DNA from 4 places in the Streptomyces glycanivorans genome. Region 2 is predicted to be linked to each of the others. Evidence: riboswitches for the same ligand, from Rfam matches in the RefSeq annotation. Region 2 holds a riboswitch; each other region holds the start of a gene.
What was found. Region 2 has a riboswitch for cyclic di-AMP ahead of P8A20_RS08145 (transglycosylase SLT domain-containing protein). Riboswitches for the same ligand answer to the same signal wherever they lie in the genome.
Positions count from the first base shown of each region.

Region 1 (3,387 bases), 1.2 Mb from region 2:
GTTCGTCGGCCGCTGACGGGAAGCGTCGGGGTCCGACAGCCCCGGAGGGTCGGCGGAGTCCGACGAGGCGCCGGGTTCCGCGCGGTCAGAGCGGCAGCAGGTCGGGGCGCTTGGCCTCGACGTGGTCACCCGAGGACTCCCCGCGCAGCCTGCGGCCGATCCACGGGACCAGGTACTCCCGCGCCCACTGGATGTCGTCCCGCCGCACCTCCAGCGTCCCGCGCTGAGCCTGCGGGGGCCACACCTGGTCGGGGTCGGCCGGCACGTCGAGGCCGAGGACCTGGGCGGCGCGCAGCGCGACCCGGGTGTGTCCCTCCGCCGAGAGGTGCAGCCGGTCGTTGTCCCAGGCCCGCCTGTCCTGCACGGACCGCAGGGACCACAGGTCCAGGACCGGGCAGTCGTAACGGTCGGCGATCGACCGGACGTGCGCGGTGTACATGGCGATCTTGCCCCGCAGGTGCTTGAGGACAGGGATGCCACGGGTGTCGAAGCCGGTGGTGACCAAGACGGTACCGACCGATTGCGTCAGGTCGGCCACCGCACGCTCGAAGCGTTCGGCCACGTCGTCCGGGTCGGAACCGGGACGGAGGATGTCGTTGCCGCCCGCGCAGAAGCTCACCAGATCAGGTGCCAGCTCCTTGGCGCGGGGGACCTGTTCCTCGACTATCTGGTCGAGGAGGCGTCCGCGTACGGCGAGATTGGCGTACCGGAAATTCCCGTGCGGGTCGTCCACGGGCCCGACCATCGCATCGGGGACCGGGAGCTGGTCCGCGAGGAGGACCGCGAACCGGTCCGCCCAGCCGACGAGGGTCCCGCCGGGGCCGGGGTCTCCGACGCCCTCGGTGAAGCTGTCGCCGATCGCCGCGTACGACCCGATGATGCCTCGTCTGTTGTTTCTCGAATCGTCTGCCACAAGGGCTTATCTTGCACCTTCGAATGTGACCTACGCGACCGTAATAAGGGGTTGACGGTTGGTGAGAAAGACCACCCGGTCAGTTTTTGGTAAAGCAGGAATAAGGAGAGGGGCGGTGCGCCCCGGCGCACCGCCCCTCTCCTCGACCCTCAGGTGGTGTGCCTCAGACGGACACGCCGTGCGAGCGCAGGTAGGCGATCGGGTCGACGTCCGAGCCGTAGCTCGGACCGGTCCGGACCTCGAAGTGGAGGTGCGGGCCGGTGGAGTTGCCGGTGGAGCCGGAGAGGCCGATCTGCTGGCCGCCGGTGACGGTCTGGCCGGTCGAGACCTCGAGCGAGGACAGGTGGGCGTACTGCGAGTACATCCCGTCGCTGTGCTGGATGACGACCTCGTTGCCGTACGAGCCGCTCCAGCCGGCGGACACCACGGTGCCATCGCCGATGGACCGGACGCTGGTGCCGGAGGCCGCCTGGAAGTCGGAGCCGGTGTGGTAGCCGCTGGACCAGCTGGCGCCGGAGGCGCGGTACTGGGTGGTGACGTTGGGGTTCTCGACCGGAGTGGTCCAGCCGGAGGCGGTGCTCTCCGACGCGCTGGAGTCGGCGGTCTTCGCGGCGGCCTCCTGGGCCGGGGCCGGAGCCTTCTCGGCCGGGGCGGACTTCTTCGCCGTCGACGGGGCTGCCTTGGAGGGTGCGGCCTCCGAGGAGCCGGACGCCTTGGCGCCGAGCGTCAGCTTCATGCCCGGGAGGATCAGGCTCGGGTTCTCGCCGACGACGTCACGGTTGTCCTTGTACAGCTTCTGCCAGCCGCCCTTGACCTCGTGGTCGGCAGCGATCTTGGCCAGGTAGTCACCGGAGACCACGGAGTAGGTCTTCGGGGAGCTCTTCGCCGCCGAGGCGGGAGCGCTCTGGGCCGCGACGGACTTGGCCGGAGCCGCCTGCTCGGCGGCGTGGGCGCCGGTGGCGCCGATCAGCGGGAGGGCGAGAACGGCGCCACCGGTCCCCGCGGCAAGGACGCCTCGGGAGATCGGGCCGGTCTTCGTACGACGGTGCTTGCCTTTTGCGGGCATGGGGGATTTCCTCTCCGGCGCCTGCGAGGTGAGCTGTCGGGTTCGGACTGGAGATGCCCGGCCGCACTAAGTGCGACTTGACCCCAAGCCGTGCCGGATCGCTCCGGACGGCGGCCTACCTGGTTCCCCCGCTCCTGCCACACGTGAGTCGGTGCGGATTCCGGGCGGCGGCAGGATTAGGCGTTCCGTCCGGATTGATGGTGACCGTAAGCGAGCCGGGATGCTGCGAACAAGCCGCCGATTGCGAACCGGAATCCACGCTTCATTTCCGTCGCGGAATTCCCGTCACACTCCGTGGATTACGGATCTTGGCTTTCCGCGCGGGGTCCGGAATACCCATCGGCACGTTCACCACACACCGTCACGGATATGATCCCGCTCACCCGCCTCACCTCATCTCCCTTACAAGCAGGGCATGTTCTATTAAATGCAGCAATACGGACATGTCGCCGCTCCTCCCGCCCGATGACCCGCCGCCTCCATGACCGAGACGGTTGCCTGATGCAGCCATGTCGTATCGTCGCGAGCGTGCCCCCGTCGGCGAGCGGCGCCGACGCCCGACACTCCAGGAGCCCTTGTGACGCAGCTGCCAGAGGTCCCGCCGGCCGGCCACGGACCCAAGGACGTCGCCCTGACCGGCGTCCGCAACTTCCGCGATGTCGGCGGGCTTCCGACCGTGGACGGCCGCACCGTGCGCCACGGGCGGCTCTACCGCAGCGGTCACCTCGCGAACGCCACCGAGGCCGACGCCTCGTTCCTCGCCGGGCTCGGCCTGCACACCATCTTCGATTTCCGCAATGCCGCCGACCACAAGCTGGACGGCCTCGACGTGGAGCTGCCGGGCGTCCGGAATGTCAGCATTCCTCTTTCGGACCCGGCCGACGGCGCCGAGTTCTGGCGGCTGGTGCGCGACGGGAACATCCAGCAGTTGCGCTCGATCCTGGCGGACGGCAAGGGCACGGAGCGGATGGTCGCCTCGTACCGCTCGATCATCAAGGACCGCACCGCCGAACACAGCCGCGTGCTCCACGCGCTGGCGGAGGACAGCGTGCCGGCACTGATGCACTGCGCGGCGGGCAAGGACCGCGCGGGCCTCTCGATCGCGGTCGCGCTGCTGGCGGTCGGTGTCGAGAAGGAGGCGATCGAGGCCGACTACCTCAAGTCGAACGACGCGCACCGCCGCTACAAGGTCCGGCGCAGCGACACCTCGCCGGTGGGGATGTCCGACGAGGTGATGGAACTGCTCGACCCGCTCTTCGGAGCAGAGGCCGAATACCTGGCCGCGGCGTTCTCGACCATCGAGGAGGTCTGGGGCAGCACCGACCGCTACCTCCTCGATGGGCTGAAGATCAGCCCGGAGACCCGCGCGAAGCTGCGCGAGCGGCTCGTCGAGGACGCGTGAGCCCGA
Region 1 covers NZ_CP120983.1:736,062-739,448, forward strand. The annotation lists gene P8A20_RS03340 (STM4011 family radical SAM protein) at 1-16, shown strand, start outside; gene P8A20_RS03345 (SGNH/GDSL hydrolase family protein) at 86-913, opposite strand; gene P8A20_RS03350 (M23 family metallopeptidase) at 1,077-1,979, opposite strand; cyclic di-AMP (ydaO/yuaA leader) riboswitch at 1,983-2,143, opposite strand; gene P8A20_RS03355 (tyrosine-protein phosphatase) at 2,557-3,381, shown strand.
Region 1: it holds a riboswitch for cyclic di-AMP, as region 2 does, so the genes downstream of both, P8A20_RS03350 (M23 family metallopeptidase) here and P8A20_RS08145 (transglycosylase SLT domain-containing protein) in region 2, are expected to answer to the same signal.

Region 2 (3,387 bases):
TATCTCAACATCACCCACGGGGGCCGCCGTCGCGTGGCCGTCGAGGACATCGAGATCGGCGGCGAGGTCATCCGGGCCGGCGAGGGGATCATCGTGCCCAACGACATCGGCAACCGTGACCCCGATGTCTTCGCCGACCCCGACCGGCTCGACATCGGGCGGGACGCACGGCGTCACGTCGCCTTCGGTTTCGGAGTGCACCAGTGCCTGGGACAGCCCCTGGCCCGCATGGAACTCCAGGTCGTCTACAGCACCCTCTACCGGCGCATCCCGACCCTCCGCCTGGACGCCGGCCTGGAGGACCTCTCCTTCAAGCACGACGGGTCCGTGTACGGCGTGTACGAACTGCCCGTGGCCTGGTGACCTCCCGGGCACCCGCCCCACCCCACAGCGGACATCACGACGAAGGAGTGCCCATGAAAGTGATTCTCGACCAGGACAAGTGCGTGGCGTCAGGGCAGTGTGTCGTCGCCGCGGACGATGTGTTCGACCAGGACGACGACGGAATCGCCGTACTGCTCGACCCCAACCCGTCGTCGGACCGTGCCGACGACGTCGAGCAGGCCGCAGCCGTCTGCCCCGCCCTCGCCATCCGGATCCTGGGCTGACCTGAGGGGCCGTCCCGCCGCTCACCGCCGCGGGACAGGCGCGCCCGGACGTTCCTACGGGACGGGCAGGAGCTCGCCCGTGGCGGCCCGGGACTCGACGGCGCGGTGCGCCTGATCAGCGTTCCCGCATGTCCGGGCCCGGGTCCGCGCCGGTGAGGGCCCCGAGGTGGAAAGGGCCTTCCCGTGGCGGCGCACGACGTCCATCGGCGCCCTGACGGCGGCCTCGCCGCCGCCGTCGAACACACGGTGGACGCCTTCGTGGCACCCGTCAGCTCCACGACGGGTGCCACGAAGGCGTTCCCGGTGGACACGACGACGTGGTCCGCACCGCCGCGCCGGGCCGACTCCGCGTTCTCCTCTGTGGAGGTGAGCCCGATGTCCGTGGCTCCCCGGGGCCTGGTCAACCGCGTCAGCTCCTGTCCCGGGCCTACCGGACGCCGAGTGGACCGGCGTCGCCCGCCCCGGCACGACCGGGGAGCCTCCGGTGACGAAGCGATGTGCCGTGACGCCCCGCACCATCAGGCCGGCCGCACCGGTCACCGCGGTCCCGGGCGGAGTGCCCATCCTGTTGTCCGCCCGCCGGATCACCTCTCTCGACGCGGACCTCGGACACCGCTCTCGGCCTGCTGAGGGTCCCGGCAGCCGCGACGCCTCCGTCCGTGGCCTGACGGCCGGGTCAGGGCCCCGGAGGACGGCCGGCCCGGAGCCCCCGGCGGCCCCCGGGCGGGCCCCTGGGCCACTCAGTGCGGTTTCCAGCTGAGCTTGCCGCCCCCCACCCAGCGGACCGCGGCCGGGTCGTCGAGGTCGTGGACCGGGATCCCGGCCGTCGCGGCGGCGATCAGCACGTCCGTCATGGCGGTCGCGCTCCCGATGACCTCTCCGTCGATCTCCACCACGCGGAAGGGCGGATCCCCGGGCTGAACGGGCAGGACGGTGATCCGCGGGGCCGAGGCGTGAGGGTTCTCAGTCATGGCGGATCGGTTCCACGCCGGCGTTCCAGGTATGCGGGACGGCTTCAGGCATGAGTCGTATGCCCGTTTTAGTACGTTTTTAGAATTTAATCCCGTAATCCATAAAAGGCCATTTCGTGTGACCTGAACCCCTTCGCGTTGGAGCAAATCGCCCGAATCGGACTTCGTGACCAGGGTCACCTTATGCGGCCCGGACGCGGGAGGGTGGCAGTCGGTTCCCTTCTGCGCCAAGAGGAATGGATGGCGCGATGTGGGGTGGATTACATGAATTCCCGTGAATTGATCTTGCGAATGAATTGTGATCACTGAACCAGGCTTGTTCCTTTCCCTATTTCTCGCCTACGGTCACCATCACTCCGGGCGGAACGCCGAATCCTGCCGCCGCCCGATTACCCGACCACTTCTCGTACGGCAGGAGCGGGGGACCCAAGTAAGTGCCGATCCGGTTTCCGGAGCGGCTCGGGGTGAAGTCGCATTCATGTGCGGCCGGGCATCTCCAGCCCGAACCCGACAGCTCACTTCGCAGGCGACGGAGAGGAATTCAGCATGCCCGAAATCGGTAAGCCCCGTCGTTTTAGGACCAGTTCGCTCACTCGCGGCATCATCGCCGTGACCACGGGCGGAGCCGCCCTGGCCCTCCCCGTGATCGGTGCGACCAGCGCCTTCGCGGCCCCGGCCCAGTCGCCCGCCGTCGAAAAGGCTGCGACCTCGACTGCCGCGTCCGGCAAGGGAATTGCAGCGCAGAAGTCCGAGGCCACCACCTATTCCGTGATCTTGGGTGACACCCTCGCCAAGATCGCTCGCGAGCATTCGGTGAACGGTGGCTGGAAGGCTCTGTACGAGGACAACCAGAAGGCTGTCGGCGGAAACCCGGACCTGATTCACCCCGGTCTGAAGCTGACGATCGGCGCCAAGGCCGACAACAAGTCGGAGAAGGCCGAGTCCAAGGCCTCCGCGTCCTCCGACCGCGCCGAGAAGAGTGCCGACCGCGCCGACCGCTCGGAGCGCACGGACACCTCCCTCGCCGCGGAGGGCGCCCCCGCCGCCGAGGCCGCTCCCGCCGCCGAGCCGGTCAGCTACACGAACGACCTCGACGGCTGGATCAAGGAGTCGCTCGCCGTCATGGCGGAGCACGGCATCCCCGGCACCTACGAGGGCATCCACCGCAACATCATCCGTGAGTCCGCGGGTGACCCCCAGGCGATCAACAACTGGGACATCAACGCGATCAACGGCGTCCCGTCCAAGGGGCTGCTCCAGGTCATCGACCCGACCTTCCAGGCCTACCACGTGCCCGGTACGTCGACGGACAGCTACGACCCGGTCGCCAACATCACGGCCGCGTGCAACTACGCCGCGGACAAGTACGGTTCGATCGACAACGTCTTCGGGGCCTACTGAGTCCTCGCCCAGGCGAAACCTCCGGCACGCGGGTGCGTGACGGAGGGACCGGAACGACGGGTGGTACGGGTTCGGCGGAACCCGTACCACCCGTCGTTCCGTTGTCCGGGGCCGTCCGTGTCCGAGGTCACCGGACCGCGGTGTCAGGCAGGACGGGGCGGGCGGTGTCCCGACGACAGGCCCGGCGGGGCAGGCCGACTGGTCTCGTACAGGTTCGTCGTCCATACTGCCCGCCGTGGAGCAGCGCATAGATTCGAACACCAAGCCCGAGTTCGCCGCGGGGACAGATCCGGCGTACATCCCAGGCCTGACGGCCCCTGCCCCCGCGCGGACGGAGGCGGAAGCGGAGGAGGCGGAGCCCGAGGGGGTCCGGGAGGCCGAGGTCGCGGAAGCCCCCGCGGAGGGGG
Region 2 covers NZ_CP120983.1:1,890,615-1,894,001, reverse strand. The annotation lists gene P8A20_RS08160 (cytochrome P450) at 1-363, shown strand, start outside; gene P8A20_RS08155 (ferredoxin) at 417-608, shown strand; gene P8A20_RS08150 (hypothetical protein) at 1,349-1,579, opposite strand; cyclic di-AMP (ydaO/yuaA leader) riboswitch at 1,964-2,123, shown strand; gene P8A20_RS08145 (transglycosylase SLT domain-containing protein) at 2,126-2,980, shown strand; gene P8A20_RS08140 (hypothetical protein) at 3,216-3,387, shown strand, end outside.

Region 3 (3,387 bases), 1.4 Mb from region 2:
CGACCGCCGGTCCGGCGCCGGACTCCACGATCGTGCGGAGCTCCTCCATCAGCGTGTTGAACCGCTTCACGGCGTTCGCCGACCGGGCCGCCATGCCGTACGCCTCGTCGACGCGGCGCAGCGCCTGCGGGAAGGAGATCTTCTCGCGCATCGAGAGGGCGTCGATCATCGCCTCGGCCCGGTCCCCGATGCCGCGCTTGGGCACGTTGAGGATGCGGCGCAGCGGGACGGTGTCCTCGGGGTTGGACAGCACCCGGAGGTAGGCCAGGACGTCCCTGACCTCCTTGCGCTCGTAGAAGCGCACTCCGCCGACGACCTTGTAGGGCAGTCCGACGCGGATGAAGATCTCTTCGAAGACACGGGACTGGGCGTTCGTGCGGTAGAAGACGGCGACGTCGCCCGCCTTCGCGTCGCCCGCGTCCGTCAGCCGGTCGATCTCGTCGGCGACGAACTGCGCCTCGTCGTGCTCGGTGTCGGCGACGTAGCCGGTGATCCGGGTGCCGGTGCCCGCGTTCGTCCAGAGGTTCTTGGGGCGACGGCTCTCGTTGCGCTCGATGACGGCGTTGGCCGCCGAAAGGATCGTCTGCGTGGAGCGGTAGTTCTGCTCCAGCATGATCGTCTTCGCGTCCGGATAGTCCTCCTCGAACTGGAGGATGTTGCGGATGGTCGCGCCGCGGAAGGCGTAGATCGACTGGTCCGCGTCACCGACGACGCACAGTTCGCCCGGGGCGTCGGCCTCGCCCGCCGGGCCCACCAGTTCGCGCACGAGGGTGTACTGCGCGTGGTTGGTGTCCTGGTACTCGTCGACCATGACGTGCCGGAAGCGGCGGCGGTAGTGCTCGGCGACGTCGGGGAACGCCTGGAGCAGGTGCACCGTCGTCATGATGATGTCGTCGAAGTCGAGGGCGTTGGCCTCGCGCAGCCGCGCCTGGTAGAGCGCGTAGGCCTGCGCCAGCGTCTTCTCGAACCCGTCGGCCGCCTGACCGGCGAAGGTCTCCTCGTCGATCAGCTCGTTCTTCAGGTTCGAGACCTTCGCCGTGAACGACTTCGGCGGGTAGCGCTTCGGGTCGAGGTCCAGATCGCGGCAGACCAGTGCCATCAGCCGCTTGGAGTCGGCGGCGTCGTAGATCGAGAACGACGAGGTGAAGCCCAGGCGCTTCGACTCCCGGCGCAGGATCCGCACACAGGCGCTGTGGAACGTCATGACCCACATGGCGTTGGCGCGCGGGCCGACGAGGTCCTCGACACGCTCCTTCATCTCGCCGGCGGCCTTGTTGGTGAAGGTGATCGCGAGGATCTGCCCGGGGTGCACCCCCCGCTCGGCCAGGAGATGGGCGATCCGGTGGGTGAGCACCCGGGTCTTGCCCGAGCCGGCGCCGGCCACGATGAGCAGCGGGGAACCGGCGTGCACGACGGCGGCGCGCTGCTCCGTGTTCAGCCCGTCGAGCAGCGCGGCTGAGTCGACGACGGGGCGCGGGGCGCCGTCGCGGTAGTAGGCGTCGCGCGGCGGCGGAGGCGTGTCGAAGACGTCCTCGAAGAGGCCCTCCGGCACCGCTTCGGGTGCGTGCTCCTCGGGGGGCGGCGGGGGGCCGTCCTCCCCTTGCTGGAGGCCGGTCAGGAAACTGTCGTCAAAGAGGCTGCTCATCGCCTCACGAGTCTAGGCGGCCCCACCGACAGCCCGGGCCGCAACGGCGACAACGGTCCGGGACCAGGAGCGGAACGGAACGGGCTGCCTACGGAACGTGAGATTCCGGGGTCACATCCGGCCACGCGGACCATCGCCGGGAAAAGGTCACGAAAATGTATCGGGCATATCGAACATCAACCTTCACAAGGGCACCACGGGTTGGCTAGCGTGCTCCGACGGGTGCCCCGTACCCCCTTGAGGCGAACCGCGCCGCACGGGCACCCCCGCCGAATCCGCACCGCCCCGAAGGGGCCCGGAACCGGGGACCCACACGCAGCACCGGGGTGAATCGGTCCGTCCCGCCGGACCGTAGGGCAGCCTTCCGTTCCGCCCGAACCCGACAGCTAACCCGGTAGGCGGTCCACGGAAGGAGATGCCGGCCTTGGCGTCGCATCGCAAGCCCCGCACCCGGGTGCGCACCACCCCTGCCGTAGGTCTCACGACCGCGGCGCTCGCCTCCGTCACCCTGCTCTCCACGCAGAGCGCGACGGCTGCCCCCGCCGAGCCCAAGCCCAGCATCCAGGAAGTGCAGAAGAAGGTCGACGACCTCTACCGGCAGGCCGGTACGGCGACGCAGCAGTACAACAAGGCGAAGACCGCCTCGGCAGAGCAGCGCTCCAAGGTCGACGCGCTGCTGGAAGCCGCGGCGAAGCGGGCGGACAAGCTCAACGAGACCCGCCGCGAGCTGGGCAACTACGCGGCCGCGCAGTACCGCGGCGGCTCGATCGCCCCGACTGCGACGTTCTTCCTGGCGGACGATCCGCAGTCGTACTTCGACCAGGACCAGCTGATGGCCCGGATGACCAGCCGGCAGCAGAAGGCGGTCGCCGACTTCCGCACACAGCAGAAGGAGGCGGCGGCCAAGCGGGCCGAGGCGACGAAGAGCCTGGAGACGCTCACCGAGTCGCAGGCCTCGCTGCGCACCAGCAAGCAGCAGGTGCAGACGAAGCTCACCGAGGCGCGCTCGCTGCTGTCGAAGCTGACCGCCGAGGAGAAGGCGCGGCTGGCGGAGCTGGAGCGCAAGAAGGAGGCGGAGGCCGAGCGCAAGGCCGAGGAGCTGGCCCGGCAGCAGGCCGACAAGGAGAAGGCCGCCGCGGACGAGGCCACGAAGACGGGGACGGGCACGGGCACGGGGTCCGGCACGGGCTCCGGCACGGGCTCCGACAGCGGTTACGCCTCGAAGGCCGAGAAGGTCCTGGCCTTCGCACGCGCCCAGATCGGCAAGCCGTACGTGTGGGGGGCGACGGGCCCGTCCTCCTACGACTGCTCCGGGCTCACCCAGGCCGCCTGGAAGGCGGCCGGCGTCGATCTGCCGCGCACCACGTGGGACCAGGTCGAGGTCGGCACCCGGGTGGCCACGGCGGACCTGCGGCCGGGGGACCTGGTCTTCTTCTACGACGACATCAGCCACGTCGGCATCTACAAGGGCGACGGCATGATGATCCACGCGCCCAAGCCGGGCGCGAACGTCCGCGAGGAGTCGATCTACTACATGCCGATCTACGGCAGCGTGCGCCCGGCATAGCGACCTGCCCGCGCACGGCGGACGCCGCCCGTACAAGGCGAAGGGCCCGGGGTGATCCCCGGGCCCTTCGTCGTACGACCGCCTGCCGCTCAGGTCCAGAGCGTGGCGATGAAGATGTTGGCGACGGTCAGCCCGCCGACCGCGGCGAACGCGCCCTTGTCCACCTTCTCATCGT
Region 3 covers NZ_CP120983.1:3,264,083-3,267,469, forward strand. The annotation lists gene pcrA (DNA helicase PcrA) at 1-1,645, opposite strand, end outside; cyclic di-AMP (ydaO/yuaA leader) riboswitch at 1,903-2,062, shown strand; gene P8A20_RS13925 (C40 family peptidase) at 2,061-3,212, shown strand; gene P8A20_RS13930 (hypothetical protein) at 3,302-3,387, opposite strand, start outside.
Region 3: it holds a riboswitch for cyclic di-AMP, as region 2 does, so the genes downstream of both, P8A20_RS13925 (C40 family peptidase) here and P8A20_RS08145 (transglycosylase SLT domain-containing protein) in region 2, are expected to answer to the same signal.

Region 4 (3,387 bases), 5.4 Mb from region 2:
GAGGCACCGCCATGTTCCGTCCCGCCGCCCGCTACGTTCTGCCCGAGTTCACCGAGCGCACCGCCCACGGAACCCGGAACACGGATCCGTACGCGAAGCTGCTGTCCGAGCGGATCGTCTTCCTCGGTACGCCTGTCGACGACACCGCGGCGACCGACCTCGTCGCCCAGTTCATGTATCTGGAGCACGCGGACCCGGACCGGCCGCTTTCCCTGTACATCAACTCGCCCGGGGGCTCGTTCCACGCGATGACGGCGATCTACGACACCATTCAGTTCCTCGCCTGCGAGGTGGAGACCTTCTGTCTCGGGCAGGCGGGGGCGGCCGCCGCCGTGCTCCTCGCCGCCGGCTCACCGGGACGCCGACATGCCCTGCCTGGCGCCCGGGTACTCATCCAGCAACCCGTTCTGGACGAGCCGGTGCAGGGCCAGCTGTCCGATCTCGACATCCGAGCCCGCGAGTTGACGCGCGAGCGCGAGCTGCTCACGGCCATGCTGGCCCGCCACACGGGTCGTTCCACGGGCCGGATCGCCGCCGACATCGAACGGGACACCATCCTCGACGCCGAGGCCGCCCTGGCGTACGGACTGGTGGACCACGTCGTGGAGAACCGCACGCCGCCCCAGCCGCCGCACTCGTCGAGGTGAACGCCCGATGCTCCCACCCCAGTTCCCGCAGCTTCCCGCACTGACCCGCGCCGAGGCCGAGTTCATCGACTGCTATCTGGAGGTGCTCGACCAGGTCGGGCGCATCAATCCCGCCCGGGGCAGCGACACCTACGGAGCGCTGCGGGCGGCCCAGGCCCTCGCGTCGCGGGCGGTGGCCTTACGGGACGCACTCGTGCTGATGCATGAGCGGGGTGAGTCGCAGATCCATGCGGACACCCTGGCCAGGGCGTTGCGACTGCTGGACGGAGAGCGCCGGGCGGGCCGGGTGGCCCTGCCTCAGGAGCCGTCGAGTTGACCGTGTTCACCACCGACTCGCCGATCACACCGGCCCTTTCGGCACACGTGTACGACACGCCCGGCAGGCCGATGAGTTTCCCTCGCTCGATCGGCGTAGAAGGTCCCCCGCCCGAGGGACAGCCCAACTTGCGCATCCGACGCGGACACTGAACGTAATACGTCGTTCCACCGCTGGTACACGGCTGGTCAGGTCCGGCCGCCGCGGCTCCGCGCACGCGGCGTCCACTCGATCGGATCAGTCGTGACGACTCTCACATACCGCCACTTCAGACAGGAAATCCGGCGGCGCGTAGGTAAAGATCCCTGGGACGACAAGCCCCCGCCGCCGCGGCGGGGCGGTCCGGGCGGACGCCGAGTCCTGCCGCCGTCCGGATGCCTGGTCGACAGGAGTGGATCGGCAGGAGTGGAGGACCCGAGCACAACGGGCCGGCCGGAGATCCGGACGGCCCTCGGGGTGAAGCCGCTGCACGCGGCCGGGCAACTTCGCCAGCCCGAACCCGACAGGTCATCCTTCACAGGCGGCTGACGAAGGGTTGCGCATGACTGCGCAGGTTCATGTCCCGTCTCTGTTCGCCCGGGTCGGTACGGCCTCGGTTCTGACCTTCGCCGTAGGCACCACCGTGCTGGCCCCGGGCTTCGTGGACGAAGCCGAGGCCGCCACCCACTCGACGAAGGCACTCAAGATCGCCGCCTCGAAGAAGGGTGCCCCTTACAGATGGGGAGCCACGGGCCCCTCCCGGTTCGACTGCTCAGGGCTCACGCTCTATTCGTTCAAGAAGGCCGGAAAAAAACTCCCCCGCACGGCGCAGCAGCAGTACAACAAGACCCGCCATATCTCCAGGTCGCAGCGGAAACGCGGCGACCTGGTCTTCTTCCACGCGGGCCGCAGCGTGTACCACGTCGGGATCTACGCCGGCAGCGGGAAGATCTGGCACTCGCCCAAGGCCGGGGCCGTGGTCCGGCTGGAAAAGATCTGGTCCGGGAACGTCTGGTACGGGAGGGTCCGCTGACACTCCTCCCCAGCAGGTTCGGCGCAGCAGGGGACCGGTCACCAGCACGAGCCCCGACGCGGTGAGTGCCGTGCCGCTGCCGCCCTTGATCGCACGGGCGGTACGCGGCCGGCGCAGCCGACGGCCGCAGCCGGGCCGCGTCCGGATGTCCGCGCCGGTCGGCGTGGTCCTCGGCCTGTCGGTGGTGCCGGAGGTGGTCGTCGGCGATGTCTCCGTCACCGCCCGCCGTCCGACGCCCGGCCTCCGCCGGGTGAGACCTCTCCCGGTCACGCGTGCGACAGCGTCACGCCTGCGCGGGAACCGGCCAGGGAAGGGCGATCGACACGGTCTTCCCCCCGTCCGGGGTGGGGCTGACGCCGAGCCTGCCGCCGTGCTCCTTCGCCAGGGCCCGGATGATCGCCATGCCGCGCCCGTTGTCCTGCCGCACCGCGGCGGGCAGCCGTTGGGGCCGGCGAGGGTGGCTGTCCGTCACACCCAGGTAGAACTCGACGTCCCGGTCGAGCCGGAGATCGACGGTGAAGGTGGGCGACTGCCCGAAGGTGTGCTGGACGGCGTTGGTGGCGAGTTCCGAGACGATCAGCCGGATGGTGTCGGCGGTGTCGCCGTCCTCGGCCAGGCCCCAGTCCGTGACCACTTGGGCCACATATCTCCGCGCCGCGGAGACCGAGACCGGATCGCTCGGCAGAGTGACGGTTGCTTCCTGATGGTCTGCCATGGCGACGCCGTCCCTTTCCCACCCGACCGGCCCACGGCCGGCCTGGATTGTGCCTCGCGCCAGACTGCCACCGTTGCCGCCCTCCATGACGGCGATCCACCAAGATATGCATATATCTATCGCCCAATACGGTGAACTCCGCCGCCCGGGCCGTGTGCGGACGCGACACTTGCCCCTTTCCGGGCCGGCCCCCGCTTGGGTACGGCCCTCCGTGACAACGGGAGGAGGCCGTCATGCGGAACGGCCCTGCTGTACGCCGTCGCAAGCTCGGGGAGGAACTGCGCGCTCTTCGCCACACATCGGGACTCACGAGCCGGGACGCCGCCGCACTGCTCGGCTGGCACCAGTCGAAGGTGAGCCGGATCGAGACGGGGGCGAGCGGGGTGACACCGGGTGACGTGACCCGGCTGATGGAAGCGTACGGCGTGGACGACCGGCAGTTGCGTTCCCTGCTCCGGACGCTCGCCGGCTCCGCGGGGGGCGGCGGGAACGGGTGGTGGCACGCCTACCGTGGGCTCATCCCGCCCCAGTACCGCGACTTCATCAGCCTGGAGTCGCAGGCCTTCGCCGCGCGCACGCTGGAGACCTCGGTGGTCCCGGGACTGCTGCAGACCGCCGACTACGCGCGGGCAGTGACCCGGTCCTCACTGGACGGGCTGCCGCCCGCCCAGCTCGATTCGCTGGTCGAGGTCAGGCT
Region 4 covers NZ_CP120983.1:7,324,579-7,327,965, reverse strand. The annotation lists gene P8A20_RS32530 (ATP-dependent Clp protease proteolytic subunit) at 12-647, shown strand; gene P8A20_RS32525 (hypothetical protein) at 655-963, shown strand; cyclic di-AMP (ydaO/yuaA leader) riboswitch at 1,398-1,476, shown strand; gene P8A20_RS32520 (C40 family peptidase) at 1,505-1,975, shown strand; gene P8A20_RS32510 (ATP-binding protein) at 2,259-2,690, opposite strand; gene P8A20_RS32505 (helix-turn-helix domain-containing protein) at 2,924-3,387, shown strand, end outside.
Region 4: it holds a riboswitch for cyclic di-AMP, as region 2 does, so the genes downstream of both, P8A20_RS32520 (C40 family peptidase) here and P8A20_RS08145 (transglycosylase SLT domain-containing protein) in region 2, are expected to answer to the same signal.